Linked DNA regions of Verrucomicrobium spinosum DSM 4136 = JCM 18804. The protein of the gene in region 2 binds, or shares a complex with, the protein of the main gene of each other region. Links are inferred from orthologs where the notes say so. Each region holds a gene or a part of one and is shown on either strand. Other genes may lie near its edges. The genes, in order: tsaD and tsaB.

The links.
Region 1: the proteins of tsaB (region 2) and tsaD are in contact, whole or in part, in a solved structure (PDB 4WQ4), measured with the Escherichia coli proteins. The link is inferred for Verrucomicrobium spinosum DSM 4136 = JCM 18804 from one-to-one orthologs.

Annotation. Positions count from the first base shown.
Region 1 is NZ_ABIZ01000001.1:7,200,412-7,211,559, forward strand. Bases 4,074-6,876 are described here. They hold tsaD (tRNA (adenosine(37)-N6)-threonylcarbamoyltransferase complex transferase subunit TsaD), read left to right. Parts: upstream 4,074-4,853; coding sequence 4,854-5,900; downstream 5,901-6,876. Other genes in these bases: VSP_RS37935 (S41 family peptidase), read left to right, coding at 4,074-4,832; VSP_RS29180 (hypothetical protein), read right to left, coding at 6,644-6,876. In the rest of the region: VSP_RS29150 (PAS domain-containing hybrid sensor histidine kinase/response regulator), read right to left, coding at 1-28; VSP_RS42750 (hypothetical protein), read right to left, coding at 1-354; VSP_RS29155 (YicC/YloC family endoribonuclease), read left to right, coding at 508-1,374; VSP_RS40210 (DUF6807 domain-containing protein), read left to right, coding at 1,393-2,631; gmk (guanylate kinase), read left to right, coding at 2,646-3,263; more of VSP_RS37935, read left to right, coding at 3,300-4,073; more of VSP_RS29180, read right to left, coding at 6,877-7,102; VSP_RS29185 (HoxN/HupN/NixA family nickel/cobalt transporter), read right to left, coding at 7,187-8,392; VSP_RS29190 (metal/formaldehyde-sensitive transcriptional repressor), read right to left, coding at 8,424-8,699; VSP_RS29195 (hypothetical protein), read right to left, coding at 9,394-9,741; VSP_RS43880 (ribonuclease E inhibitor RraB), read right to left, coding at 9,915-10,397; VSP_RS29205 (hypothetical protein), read right to left, coding at 10,339-10,725; VSP_RS29210 (VOC family protein), read right to left, coding at 10,922-11,148.
Region 2 is NZ_ABIZ01000001.1:6,910,939-6,914,474, reverse strand. What follows is about bases 1-2,726. They hold tsaB (tRNA (adenosine(37)-N6)-threonylcarbamoyltransferase complex dimerization subunit type 1 TsaB), read left to right. Parts: upstream 1-892; coding sequence 893-1,561; downstream 1,562-2,726. Other genes in these bases: tsaE (tRNA (adenosine(37)-N6)-threonylcarbamoyltransferase complex ATPase subunit type 1 TsaE), read left to right, coding at 353-781; VSP_RS37765 (thiamine-phosphate kinase), read left to right, coding at 1-360. Outside these bases: VSP_RS28150 (nucleotidyltransferase family protein), read right to left, coding at 2,746-3,536. UniProt on the Escherichia coli protein: Required for the formation of a threonylcarbamoyl group on adenosine at position 37 (t(6)A37) in tRNAs that read codons beginning with adenine.

The DNA.
Region 1 (11,148 bases), 290 kb from region 2 along the record:
GCCGGTCTTTGGCAGTGCGGATCTGCATTTCCTCATCCCAGGTGTGCCGTGCTCCACGCACTCGGAGAAGACCTTCTGGATCTTGTCACGCCAGCCAGGTGCATAGTAGGCGAGCCCCTCCTCCACCGTGGGATACGTGCCGACTGGGACCTCATGAATCTCACAGACCTCTGCCGACCAAAGGCACCTGGATGGCGGTACCTCCACCACCCAGCCCCCCAGTCGCGCCATCCGGCTTGCCATTTGTAGCAGCGCCTCACTCTCCTGAAGTTGCTCCTCCGCAGCCGCATGGGCAGACCCTGCGGTAGGAGTATGGATTCGCCGCGCAGGGGAAGCCTCAGGTAAGCCGCTCATACTCGCCATTAATAATAATCGCAAATTTCACGCAAACCCGCAAGCCGGTTCACGCAAGCACCATAATGCCCCCAATTATAATGAGGGGCAAGCACCCCGCCATTCGCGCAGTTGCCTTTCCCCCGGCTGGCATTACATCGCGCGATGCACAGTATGACAGGATTTGGACGTGGCGAGGCCGTTGGCAACGGGGTGGTCTGGCGCGTGGAGGCGGGCTCCGTGAACCGCAAGCAGCTCGAGCTGGTGGTCCAGTTGCCACGCGAGCTCAATGAACTCGAGCCAGGGCTGCGCAACCAGCTTGCGGAGAAACTCTCCCGCGGGCGTGTGCAGGTGAGCATCAGCGGGGACAAGGGGACCGGCAGCGCCTCCTCATTGACGGTGAATACCGATCTGGCCAGACAGTATGCGGCCGCCTTGTTGGACCTCTCGAGCAAGCTCGGCGTCCAGGCCACCATCAGCAGTGCTGACATGACCCGCTGGCAAGGCGTCTTCAGCCTGGCAGACAGCGGATGGAATGTGGAAGAAGCCAAGCCTCTCATCGAGAAAGCGCTGGCCCAGGCCCTGATCGCCATGCTGGCCATGCGCCGCACGGAAGGCGACCACCTCAAGGCCGACATCAATGCCCGGCTGGACGCCCTGACGGCGATGCTGCAAGAAGCCGCCGCCCTGACCCCGCAGGTGGTCACCCGGTACCGTGATGTCCTCCGCCAGCGCCTCACGGATGCCGGCCTGCCCCTGCCGCTCGACGATGAGCGTCTCGTCAAGGAAGTGGCCCTCTTTGCCGACCGCTGCGACATCAGCGAGGAAATAACACGCGCCACAAGCCACATCGCCCAGTTCCGCTCCTACATGGACAGCGGAGAGCCCGTGGGACGCCCGCTTGACTTTCTCTCCCAGGAGCTGTTCCGCGAGCTCAACACCATGGGCAGCAAGGCCAACCACGCCACGCTGGCCCAGCTCGTGGTGAAGGCCAAGACGGAGCTCGAAAAGATCCGCGAACAGGTGCAGAACATCGAGTAGCCGCCCGTTCTTCCCATCATGAAGGTTTCCGCTCCCCTCCCACGCTGGACTTTCCCGCTGCTGATTGAGGCCGCCCTGATGGGGGGCCTGCACGCCGCCGGCCTGACCGCGACTGTCGAGGGAGGTGAACAGGGGCGGGAAGCCGGGCTGGCCAGCTTTGCCGCGCCAGCGGGGACCAAGGGCGTCTCTCAACTCATGACGCCGGATGGCAAGTCACTGCCCGTGCAGCCCAGCGCTGACGGAAAAACCTGGACGCTCATCACACCGGCGATTGCGCCGGGAGCCAAGCTGATCGTGAAAGCCAGAGAAGGAAATGCCTCTCCCCCTTCCGACGCCATCCATGTCGCCAAATTGGGAGGAGCCCTGCAGTTTCTGGCGGGGAAGCAGCCCTTCTTCACCTACCAAATGGAGGCGAGCAAAGTGCCCCCCTGCACCTCTGACGACTTCCGCCATGGCGCCTACCTGCATCCCGTGTACTCCCCCAGCGGGAGGCGCGTCACCGGGGACTACCGGCCAGATCACCCCCACCAGAGGGGCATTTTCATGGCCTGGACCAAGACCGAGTTCGAGGGGCGGCACCCGGACTTCTGGAACATGGGCAAGGGCAAGGACGGCAAGCTGACGGGTGAGGTCCGCTTTGGCCAGCTCGACACCGAGTGGAGCGGTCCGGTGCATGGTGGCTTTACCAGCACCCATCGCTGGCTGGATCACACCAGCGGCGCGGAAAAAGAGGTGCTGCGGGAGAACTGGAGCGTGACCAGCTACTCCGTGAAGATCGGCGGCGTATCGACGTACCTTCTGGATCTCGTCACCACCCAGACCTGCGCGGGGCAGGAACCCTTGAAACTGCCCAAATACCACTACGGCGGCCTGGGCGTGCGCGGCCCGGAGCCGTGGGACCCGGTGGACAAGGTGACCATGCTCACCTCCACTGGCGCGGATCGCACCAAAGGCGATGGCACCAAGGCCTCCTGGGTGTGGCTGGGCGGTGAGGTGGACGGCACGCTGACGGGCATCGCTGTCCTCATGCATCCAGACAATTTCCGGTTCCCCCAACCCTTGCGGCTGAATCCCAAGAACCCGCAACTGTGCATCGCCCCCTCCGCGGAGGGTGACTGGTCCATCGAGCCCGGCAAGCCTCTCGTCCTGCGCTACCGGTTTGTGATCCGCGATGGCAGACCGGACGCGGCTTTGCTGGACAGGCTGTTGCACGACTACGCAAATCCGGCCAAAGTGACGGTTGCCCCAACTGACTGACTCTGTCCCATTTCATGCCCGATCCCGCCCCTTTCCCGAAATCCCGCCTGGGAGTGCTTCTCATCGTCTCCGGCCCTTCTGGCTCCGGAAAAACCACTCTCTGCCGCCAGATCGCGGACCTGGGAGAGGCGGTGCACTCCGTCTCTGCCACCACCCGCAAACCCCGCCCGGGTGAGATGCATGGGAAAGACTATTTCTTCTTTTCCGAGGAGGAGTTCGAGGAGAAAATCGCCCGCGGCGAGTTCTTCGAGCACGCCCGGGTGCATGGCAATCTCTACGGCACCCTCAAGACCTATGTGAAGGAGAACCTGGAGCGCGGGGTGGATGTGGTGATGGACATCGATGTGCAGGGTGCCACGCTGGTGCGCGCCTGCGATGACGAACTGGTGCAACAGTGCCTGGCCGATGTTTTCATCCTGCCCGCCTCTGTCGATGCCCTGAAGGAGCGGCTCGCCGGCCGTGGTACCGAGGACGATGAGAGCCTGGAACTGCGCCTGCGCAACGCGCTGACCGAAATCGCCCACTGGCACAAGTACCGCTACGCCCTGGTGAGTGGCTCCCGCGAAGCCGACCTTGAGAAATTCCGCTCGCTGCTCCTCGCAGAGCGCATGCGAGTGGCCCGGCTCACCTAGACAATCGCTGATCGATCCGACCGAACTGATCCCGCCATGCCTTCGCCTTCCTCCTCCATGCGCCCCTTTTCCAACGTCTGGTTCAAGCTGCTCACCGGCGCGGCCCTGGTCACGCAGGGCCCGCTGCATTCCCAAGAGCCGGCCAAACCCGCCGCCCCCGCGCAGGAGGCGGCATTCGCCCAGTTCGAGCTGTTGACACGGGCCATGGAAATCATCCGCCAGAACTATGTGGATGAGAAGAAGGTGTCCTACGAGCAGCTCATCGAGGGTGCCCTGGACGGCATGCTCAAGAAGCTGGACCCCCACTGCGAGTACATGGGGAAGTCGCTCTTCGAGGAGATGCAGCAGGAGCAGCGCGACACCAGCGAAGGGGTGGGCATCACCATCGCCCTGCGTGAAGGCATGCTCACCATCATCACGGTGGATGAGCAGGGGCCCGCCGCGAAGGCCGGCGTCCTGCCCAATGACCAGATCATCCGCATCGGCGAGGTGCTGGCCGACAACATGAGCACCATGGAAGCCGTCCAACATCTGAAGGGCAAGGCCGGAGACGCGGTGCGCCTGACCGTGCGCCGCCCGGGCACAAAGCAGTTTCTGGATTTCAACCTCGTCCGCCAGGCCCTGCAGGAGAGCTCAGTGCGCGATGCGATGATGCTCCACGCCCGCCTTTCTTCTCCGTGGAAGATTGGCTACGCCCGCATCACCGAGTTCACCCAGGGAACCGTGAAGGATCTCTCCAATGAACTCGACCGACTGGAGAAGGAGGGCATGCAGGCTTTTGTTCTGGACCTCCGCAACAACCCGGGCGGCCTGATCGACTCCGCTGTAGGCGTCTGCGGCGAGTTCCTGCCCTCTGGCACGGTCGTGGTGACCACAGAAGGTCGTGTTGCGACCCAGAACCCACCGCCCTACCGCACGCCGCCACGCAATGGCAAGGCGCAGCGGAAGTACCCCATGTGCGTCCTCGTCAACCACGGCAGCGCCAGTGGCTCTGAACTTGTGGCCGGAGCCCTCCAGGATTTGAAGCGGGCGATCGTGGTGGGCACCACCAGCTTCGGCAAAGGGTCCGTGCAGACCGTGCTGCCCATGAAAAACGGTGCCGCCATGCGCCTCACCACGGCCAAGTACTACACCCCCAGCCATCGCACCATTCACGAGAATGGCGTGGAGCCCAACATCGTCTCTGCGCTGACCAGCGAGGAAGAGATGAAGATCATGCAGTGGCGCACCGCCAACACCCAGGGGGAAGGGCGGTCGCTGGATCTCGCCAAGCTCAATGACCGCCAGCTGGAGCGCGCCACGGATGTGCTCAAGGGCGTGATGACGTATGAGGAGTTCAAGAAAGGCGATGCCAAGCCGGCTGCAAAACCGCCCGTCGAAGCTCCGGCGGCCCCCACCAAGCCTCAGGAATCGCCGACACCGGCACCAGCGTCAGCGTCAACGCCTCCTGCGGCTCCTGCGCCAGCCCCTGCTCCGGCGGCTACCCCCGCGCCGTCTGGCACGACTCCACCGGCACCCTCCCCTACCCCTGCGCCAACTCCCGCGCCAGCCACCCCGGCTGCCCGTTGATCGTTTCCTTGTACCGCTTTCATGTCCGGATCCCGCCCGCCCTGCCTTCTTGCCCTGGAAACCTCTTGTGACGAGACCGCCGCGTCTGTGGTCACCACGGCTGGCGAAGTGCTGAGCAGCGAGGTCGCGTCCCAGATTGAGATCCACCGCGCCTATGGCGGCGTGGTGCCGGAGGTGGCTTCACGCAATCACATCCAGGTCATGCGCCTCGTGTGTGAGCAGGCCATGCAGAGTGCTGGCGTGGCCCTGCCGGAGATCACCGCCTTTGCCGCCACCAGCGGACCGGGCCTTGTGAGCTCGCTCCTTATTGGCAGCACCATGGCCAAGGCCCTTGCGCTTGCAGGGAAGAAGCCGTTCCTCGCCATCAATCATCTGGAGGGACACCTGCTCTCCCCCTTCATGACGAAGCCGGGTGAAGCCACAGGAGACACAGCAGCACCCATCCCTCCCCACCTGGCGTTGATCGTGAGCGGTGGTCACACCATGCTCATGAACGTGCGCGGAGTGGGGCAGTATGATCTGGTGGGGCGCACGCGCGACGACGCCGCTGGCGAGGCCTTTGACAAGGTGGCCAAGATGATCGGCCTGCCCTACCCCGGCGGCCCGGAGATTGACCGCCGCGCCCGCCACGGGCGGAGGGATGCCTACGAATTCCCCCGCAGCATGCTGGAAGCAGGAAACTACGAGTTCAGCTTCAGCGGGCTGAAGACCGCCGTGCTCTATCTCCTGCCCAAGATTGACCTGACGGATGAAGGCACCATGAACGATGTCTGCGCCTCCTTCCAGGAAGCCGTCATCGAGGTGCTGGTGAAGAAGACCGTGAACGCCGCCCGTCAGCATGGCCAGCGCATCATCGGCGTAAGTGGCGGTGTGAGCTGCAATCACCGGCTCCGCGAACGCTTCACGGAACGCTGCGCCAAGGCCGGCATCGAGCTCCGCCTCACCCCACCCACCTACAGCACCGACAACGCCGCCATGATCGGCTTCGCCGCCGTGCACCGTCACCTGACAGGCTATCAGAGCCCGTTGGAGATCGATGTCGATCCGAACTTGAGTTTGGTGGGCTGACCCGCTGCGCGGGAGACAGAAGACTGGAAGACGCCAGACACAAGACCTGAGCTGACGCACGAGATAGAGCACTCCACACAGCACTCAGCAAAAGGAGCGAGGGACATTCTTGTTCTGGTTCGCACCAAGCGTCCCATGACGTCGTCAATCATGAGCCTGCAATCAAGTCACGTGGATTGACCCCGCCCCATGTGCCCTGCCGCGCCCTCATGCCATCACGGCCCAAGGAGCGGTGTTTGTGCTTGCACAATCGCCGATGTGAAGCGGATCGCTTGACCGCCAACGCCGCTTCTCGGCCTGAGCTCGGTCTCGCAGCCACCCCCGGCCCTCCTCGCAACAGCTCGTTTCCTTGTACCACCAAGAGGCCGCACCACGACTGAACCGGCGGGACGCCGGTATCACTCACAGGCTGGAAGCCCATGTCACTTACGACTCGAATGGCGACGCCTCCGAGAATCTTTGAAGGTGCCCTCCCCTCTCCGCATCAACTCCCGCATGCCGCTCAAGCCAGCTCCAATCACTGTCGCCCCCCTTCACAACACGTCCCGGAGGGACGTCGGACATTAGCCGGTGGTGAAGGCCTGTAATCAGGCCGGGAACCACCGGATCCCGCACCCCAAAACCCATTGCGTCCCGGAGGGACGCCGGACCGGCCCTCCGAGACCCACGATGACTGTAATGCACGCGCGTCCCCAACAACGGTTCAGGCACAAACTCGCCCCCGCGCGCCGCCAGCACTCTCATCAACCTCTTTTGCTCTCATATAGCTTTACCAGGCTGAACTCTTTCGGGTCGTGGGCATTGCGAAAAATCGTAAACACCTGAATCGGACCCTTGGTAATGCCAATCTCAAAAGTCGTAGCCCTTGGATTCTTCAATACGTACTTCTCCATGCCCGTACCACACCAGTTCCAAGTCGTCGCCTCCCATTTTCCACCGCGTTTCTTTCTGAAGAATAGCTGCGGACGGCACTTGCTGTAGCCAAAATAATCAATGTCGATCCCGGTCCGGTTCTCCACCTGTAGCACCACGGTCGCAGACTTGTCATTCTGCGCGATTTTCTGAACCGTTATCACTGGAGCGGCCCTCAATTCTCTGTCGCAATCCTTGTGGGAGATCAATTCCTCCCAGCCGGGGCCTTTCACTCCCTTGACGCAACTGACAAGCGTGAACAGGGCGGCGATGACGCAAAGCGTTTTCATGGGATCATGCGGACGACGTGTTAGGCCAAGTTACACGGGCCATCACCGACAAGCAATGGTTGATCTTGCACCTGGAACCATGTCTCAACGCACCACCGCAGCACTCCCCAGCCTCTGCAACCCCTCCCAGCCATGCCAGGCCATGAACCCAGCAATGACCACCATCACGGCACAAGAGACATAGGGAGCCCGACGCATGAGCTCTCCGAAGCCCTTGAATCGCTTCTCCGCATGTCTCAGACTCCAGGCCGCCAGCACACCGGTGGCCACCATCGTGAGGGCCAGCCCCGTGCTGAAGGCTGCCACCATGGCGAACCCAAGGGTGAATTTCTTCAACTGCAGGCAGATCAGGAGCACGCTGAAGGCAGCAGGGCACGGCATCAAGCCACCCGTGATGCCGAACAGGGCGATCTGCGGGGTGGTCACCGTGCGCCCCTCGAACCGGCGGCGGATCTCATCAGCGTGTTCGCGCTCATGAGCATCCTGGTACTCCTCGTCTGACGCTGGAGGCTCATCCTCGCCCCCTTCTCGAAAGGCCACGCGATACGTATGACTGTGATCGCCATGGGACAGGCTCATTTCCACCTCGAACTCGTGCGGTTCTCGGATGTGCTGCTCGGACTCCAGCCAGTCGCCTTGCTGACGCAACGCGAAAGACTCCCTGACCCCACCTTCGCGGATGGTCGCAAGCGCCACTTGCGACGCTGCCGGCAACCTGGCTCCAGAAGGCACCCGCATCCGGAACACAGGCGGCACGCCATCCTCATGGATCTCGATGCCATAGCGACCATGCCCCGTGTTGATCCACTTCACCTCCCCATGGCCATGATCGTGCACATGGGCATGGGCATGAGTTGAGTGATCCCCATGATGATGATGGTGGTGGTGGTGGTGGTGACCGTGATCATGCCCATGCCCATGCCCGTGCCCATGGTGATGGTGATGATGCGAGTGGGCGTACGCCTCACGCACCTCCCGCCGGGTCCGGAAGAACATCCACACCGCCATGGCCAACACCAGCACTGCCGAGGCGATCTGCAGGTAAGGCTCGATCGCCTCCGCACTCCACTGACTGCCGAAGTAGAGCGCCCCTGCTGCCAGAGCCCAGATGATCAGGCTGTGAGAGATGGCGGCGGACACGCCCAGCAGCACCGCCTGGGCGATGGTGCCACGGATGGCAATGATGAAGGCCGCCATCATCGTCTTGGAATGGCCAGGCTCCAGACCATGAAGCGCGCCCAGAAGAATGGCCGTGGGGATGTAGAGCCAGGAGATGTGTTCAGGGTTCATGGAACAATCAGAAAGGGGTTAATCAGCGAAATCAGCGCAGGTACTTGCGGAGCACATCGATGAGCTCCTCACCCGCCTCGATGGGCGAATGGCCGTCATGGGCGTCATCCATGACATGATGGCGGATGTGCCCCTCCAGGACCTCCAGCATCAGGCTGTTGATGGCACCCCGGAAGGCCGCCAGCGTGTGCAAGACGTCACTGCAATCCTTCTCCTCGTCGATGGAGCGGTAGAGCCCTTCGAGCTGCCCCTGAAGGCGTCGGATGCGGGCCAGGAGGTGCGGCTTGTTCTGCGTGGTGTGTCCCATCTTGGGGAAATAGATACCCTAGGGGGGTATGGTATACAAGATTTTTAGACAGTGACCTCGGAAGGCCCGGACACCGACGACGAAACACCGGGGCGAATCAGCTTCCAGCGAACTGGCCTACTCCACCGGTACCCAGACGACATTCTCCGACTTGGAAGCAATGAGCACGGGAATGCCCCCGTCCCGGAGAGACGATGGACCGTAGCCGACGGTGCCAACCGCCGGACTACGCCCCCACACGCAATTCGCGTCCCGGAGGGACGCCGGAACGGACAGGAGATCACCTTGTGCAGCCTAAAGGGACCCTCGATAAGCGGCAGATGTACGTGTGCTACCGCCGAGGTGGAGCAGAGGGATCGACCACCCAACACTCATCACCGTTTTCATGTACTGAAACTCTGACGCCAAGGGCGTCAAACAAAACAGCCCGGAGTAAGGCGAGGCACGAGCCGCCACCCCGGGTACGCGGACATTTGCACCAGAACTCCGAAGTGAGTTCTACAAACCGTGGCAGCACCCCTGAGGCGACAATCCCCGAACTCGCCACCGCAACACTCACGCTGGGCTGGTTACAGCACACGGTCCGGCCAATGGGGTGAGCAACTCAACGGTGTGACCATCCAAGTCTTTGACCACTGCACGTCGCCCCCATTCAGAGTCGGCAGGCGAGCTGACAATAAGTGCGAAACGACCTTCAATCGTTTTCTGTGGCATACGGCTCCACCGCAATCGTAGTCTTACGTAGGACATTGAAACCAAAAATTTCGATGACGGAAACTTTCCTTTGACCGCAACGGTATGCCATAAAAATACTTTCACCGGGCCCTGCAAATTCTTCAGCCCATTTTCTCGCGAGGACTTCCTCTCCCCCTTCTGATAGTTCCGTCTGGAGGACGGCCATTTTGTCCCCAGCCTCCCCTGAGTGACAGAGCGACGGCAAAAAGCACTCGTAGCCGGTCTCGCATACCGAATCTTTGACGATCGAAACGTATTCCTCGAAATTCATCAGCGCTTTGTCAGGTTGGGATTTCGTAGGAGGCACAGGGAAGAGTAGCTCCGGCTGCATTTCAGCGAAATGCGGCAACCCTGGGACATCTCTGCCGTGACGCGAAGTACCGCAAGTTGATTTGTGGTGGAATGAAATGGCTCACGTCTCCCCCAGTCATGCAAGAATTCTTCGACTGAGTTTTCTCCAACTCAACTTCGTCACCAGACCTAAATCCTGTCTTTGAGCCTGAGGCAACACCAGCCGTCTGGGCTTCCGCCTAGTGAGGACGCTCTATTCGACAGATCCAATTCAATTCGTGTAATGCAGTCATGGTCGGGAATCATATAGATCTTGACCTCGGCCTCCCACATATCGCGCTCTTCGTAGTAGGACAAACAGACCTCGTACTCTTTCTCTGGAACCGCTCGCGCAAACTCAAGCGATTGAGCTCGTTCAGGGAAAATGAACTGAAACTCGATGAACCGAGGCTTCGACAGGGAATCGCCGCCATCATAAAGCCGTCTCAGAATACGACCATTGTCATCGTCTGGTATGTCATGCACTATTTTACCTGTCGTCATAAGTATTGAACAAGCTATCAGCAGCACCATTTCGCAACAGGGATCGGCGTTTAAACGGGCGGAGTCATCTCTACTCGGGGAGGGCAGCCGGCGGTTCACCATCGCCCTGCTCCCCTTTGTGTTGATCATCGTATAACCGCCGAAGCTTCATGAAAAGGGCCAGGGCTTCCCGGTCCGACTTCGTGTTCGCCTCAATGAAAGTTGTCCATCCATATCCACCATGCGGAAAGCGATGACCGTAGTACTCTGTGACGAACTCGTGGAATCGCGGAGGGATGATTTGATCGAGTTGGCGTCGAGCCTCATCCCCCAGCAGATCGCTACGGGCTATTTGGTAGCCGGAGACGAAAGCGACAAAACTGTGAAAATGGTTGGCGCTGTCGCCCCAATACATCGCAGGGCGGCTGAAGATGTTCTCCAGCACGGTGGCGTCTCGGGGTTGCTCATCGTTGGTCATGGGTAGGTCTTTCTGAGGCAAGAGTTTTGCCCTCCGGGCCGCGAACGAAGGACGCCGAATTCAAACTGGGAGCCGCTGAACGGTTCGGAATGCCTCCCTATTTTGCCCGCCTTTTGTATCGGCAGCAATCCACAAAGTCCTGAATGCCTTCCCTCCCACACTGTGAAAGGAGGCCCAGCATGTCTTTCACCTTGACCTAGGCCTTCATTCTGAATCCGGCTTCGACGTTGTTGCCATCCGGATCGAGCACATAGGCGGCATAGTATCCATTGCCCTCATCCTCCGGCGTGCCGTTGTCAGTGCCGCCATGCAACAGACTTAATGCGTGAAATTCATCGCCCGCCTGCCGGCTCGGAGCAACAAACGCCAGGTGAAGGGGACGATGCACGGATGGTGTCAGCGACGTGCCGTAGTAGTCACCTT
Region 2 (3,536 bases):
CTCAGTGATGGTTTGGCCAAGGATTTGCCGCGGATGGCTAAGGCCAGCGGGGTGGAGTTTGTGCTGGAGGAGGGGACCCTGCCGGTGAATCCGGGCTGCAGTGCGGCCCAGGCCTGGGGAGATGGGGAGGACTATGAGCTCCTGCTGGCCATCCCGGCGGCGGCTTGGGAGGCGCTGGCGGCGTCGTGGGCGGCGCGATTCCCGGAGGTGCCGCTCACGCGGATTGGCACCTTCGTCCCGATGGGATTGGGGGAGAAGCCGGACTTCGTTGAGACTGGTTGGGAGCACTTTGTGACGGCTCCCCCTGTGCAGGAGCTTGAGTCTGAGCGCTCTCATCGTAGGATACAGGCTGATGATTGAACTGGCCAGCGTTGAGGAGACCTTGCACTGGGGCCGCGAGCTGGCCTGCACCCTGAAGCCGGGTGATGTGGTGGCTCTGGTGGGCACCCTGGGTGCGGGCAAGACCCATGCGACCAAGGGCATTGTGGCCGGTCTGGGGAGCCTGGCGAATGTGAGCAGCCCCACCTTCACACTGGTGCATGAGTACAACGATGGCCGGCTGCCCGCGTTCCACTTTGACTTTTACCGCCTGGATTCCGCAGAGGAGGTGCTGGGCGTGGGCTGGGATGACATTCTGGCGGCCGATGGCGTGGTGATCGTGGAGTGGGCAGATCGTTTCCCGGAACTCCTGCCGGAGGGCACGCGGTGGTTCTACTTCACGATCCGTGAGGATGGGGTCAGGGAAGTGGAAGAGGGGGATGAAATGATAAATGAGGAATGATAAATTATAAATGATGAATGGGGGGGAGCCGGTATAGGGGACTGGTGGTTGCGGGGAACACCGCAGTTCATTTCTAATTTCAAATTTATCATCCCTAATTCTATCTGCACCATGTCTGCCTGTATTCTCGCCCTTGAAACGTCCACCCCGCAGGGGCAGGTGGCGCTGTGGCAGGAAGAGGAGGTGGTGTATGCAAAGGCGTTTTCCTCACAGCGCTCGCATAACTCGCAGCTGTTTGCCCCGTTGGAAGAAGCGCTGGAACTGGCGGGGGATGCGCTCGACCTGATCGTGGTGGGGACGGGGCCGGGCTCGTACACGGGTGTGCGCATTGGGATCGCGGCGGCGCAGGGGCTGGGCTGGGCCAGAGGTGTGCCGGTGATCGGACTGTGCTCGCTGCTGGCCCCGGAGGTGGAGGTGGTGCCGGATCACTATGTGATGTGCGGTGATGCGCGGCGGGGCCTTTTTTACGCCGTGCAGATCCAGCGTGGGGCGCTGAGGGTGGGAGAGATCCCGCTGATGGGTAAGAATGACTTTGTGCGTTTCCAGGAGGCGCATCGTGAGGTGCCCTGGTACACGCTGGATGCAGTGTCACCAGCGGAGCTTGAGGGTGTGGTCCCGGTGAGGCCGTCTGCGGTGGGGCTGGCCCGGCTGGCCGCGGGGTTGAGTGCGGAGAATGTGGCGGAATGGGCGGCGGCGGCGCTGGAGCCGGTGTATTTGAGTGCGCCGTTTATTACGAAGGCGAACCCGCTGCGCGGAGGGCAAGTAGGCAGTAGGCAGTAGGCAGTGCGTCAAGGCATTGGACCCGAAGCTGTACGGAGTACAGGCTAAAGCCCAATGCCATCAGGGAAAACGCATCGTCTTGCTGTTTTGCCTTGGCGCGCCTCGGAGCCGCGATGGTGCAACCGCCACGACTGTAACTAGTGAGCCCCATTCAGAAGGGCCGAAGGTCCGGGTTCATACCAGCCTGGGGCAACGCCCCAGGGATAGATGGCCAAACTACCCTTGAGGGCTGTAGGCCCGGTGTCAACAAGTCTGCCTATGACGAGCATCCCTGAATGACGTCGGGCCTACAGCCCTCAACATCTAAAACGAGCGCCTACCTTGGGCGTTGCCCAAGGCTGCAATGATACCGGACCTTCGGCCCTCAATACTTTCACAAAAGGGAGATGCTCGACCTCTCCACTTTTCCCTGATGGCATTGGGCTTTAGCCTGCCGATGCTCCCGGGCTTCGTGCTGCCCCCAGTGAGCACCCCCGCCCAAAATTACCCCTCCAGCCCTGCTGCGGAGCGGGGGCGGTGATATTGTGATTGGGCCTGCCGGGGAGGAGCCTGATGGGTGGCGGGATGCTGGCGACAGCGTCGCGTGGTGCAGAATGGCAATCGGCATGGGTGGGGGGGGCAGAGAGTGCAGATTTTTCACACGAAGGCACAAAGGCACAAAGGGTTGGCAAGACAGGAACAGGGCGGTGGAGGTCCCCTCTGGTGAGTTGAGGTCAGCGCCGGGGTTGGAGTACCGCTTTTAAGCGGAATCAGGATGCGAGCGTTCCAGGATGGGGCTTGCCCCAACGAGGCTGCCGATGGCTTGGGAATCCTGGGAAGGACTCCCACCTTGGGACGTTTGTGAAGTAATTCCGCTTGAAAGCGGTACTCCAACCCTGCTGCGGAGCGGGGGCGGTGATTTTGATCGGGCCTGCCGGGGAGGAGCCTGATGGGTGCCGTGGGTGCTGGCGATGGCGCCAGCGTAGCGCCGATTGGCAATCGGCATGGGTGGCGTGGTGGCGCTGCTGGGTACGTGGGGTTCGAGGAAGGGGGTGTGCGGCAGCCCTGGGCAAACTGAAGTTTGTACTACAAACAGCTTTCCGGGCGGCCGCATGGCGGGGTGGCAACAACAAAAAACCCGCCTCCGGCCCTTTGTGGGGGGCTGGAGTGCGGGTTCGCGGAAAGGGCAGTGCCCTGGGGTCGGCCTAGGACCAGAGGGGGGCGGGGTATTCGCCTTTTTCAGTGAGCGCGCGGATGCTGCTCACGACCACAGCCTTGTCTTCGGGGTAGGTGACGCCGAACCAGGAGCTGCTGGTTTCGAGCACTTCCACATCGGCCTTGCCCGCCTTGATGAGGAGGTCCACGACCTTGGGCACGTAGCACTCAGACTTGGGATCACTGCCGTGTTCCTTGAGGAAGTCCACAAAGGCTTCCTTGAGCTGGGGGAAGAGCTCGGGGGTGAAGCCCCAGAAGTTCATGCTCACGAGCTCGTTGCCGGTGAGTTCCACGGGTTTGTCAGGGTTTTCGTCGTTGCGGGCGCCGGTCTCCGTCTTGTAGATCTTGGTCATCTCTGTGACGGAGGCGAGCTTGCCGTCCTGGCTGGTGCACACGCCGCGGGCCACGCTGCCGTGCTCGGAGAGGGTGTTCCTAAGCTGGAAGCCGACCATGGAGTACTGGGCCTTGCCGTTCGCAGGTTTCAGGGTCTGCAGATTGGCGGCGAGCTTGGCGAACGCGTCGTGACCGTAGAAGTCGTCCGCGTTAATCATGGCAAAGGGCTCTTTGATGTTCTGCTCGGCGGCCAGCACGGCGTGCGTGGTGCCCCAGGGCTTCACTCGGCCTTCGGGCACGCTGAAGCCTTCTGGCAGGTCGTTGAGGTCCTGGAAGGCGTACTCCACAGGCACTTTCTGGTCGAACTTGCTGCCCACCTTGGACTTGAATTCTTCCTCAAAGTCGCGGCGGATGACGAAGACCACCTTGCCGAAGCCACCACGGAGGG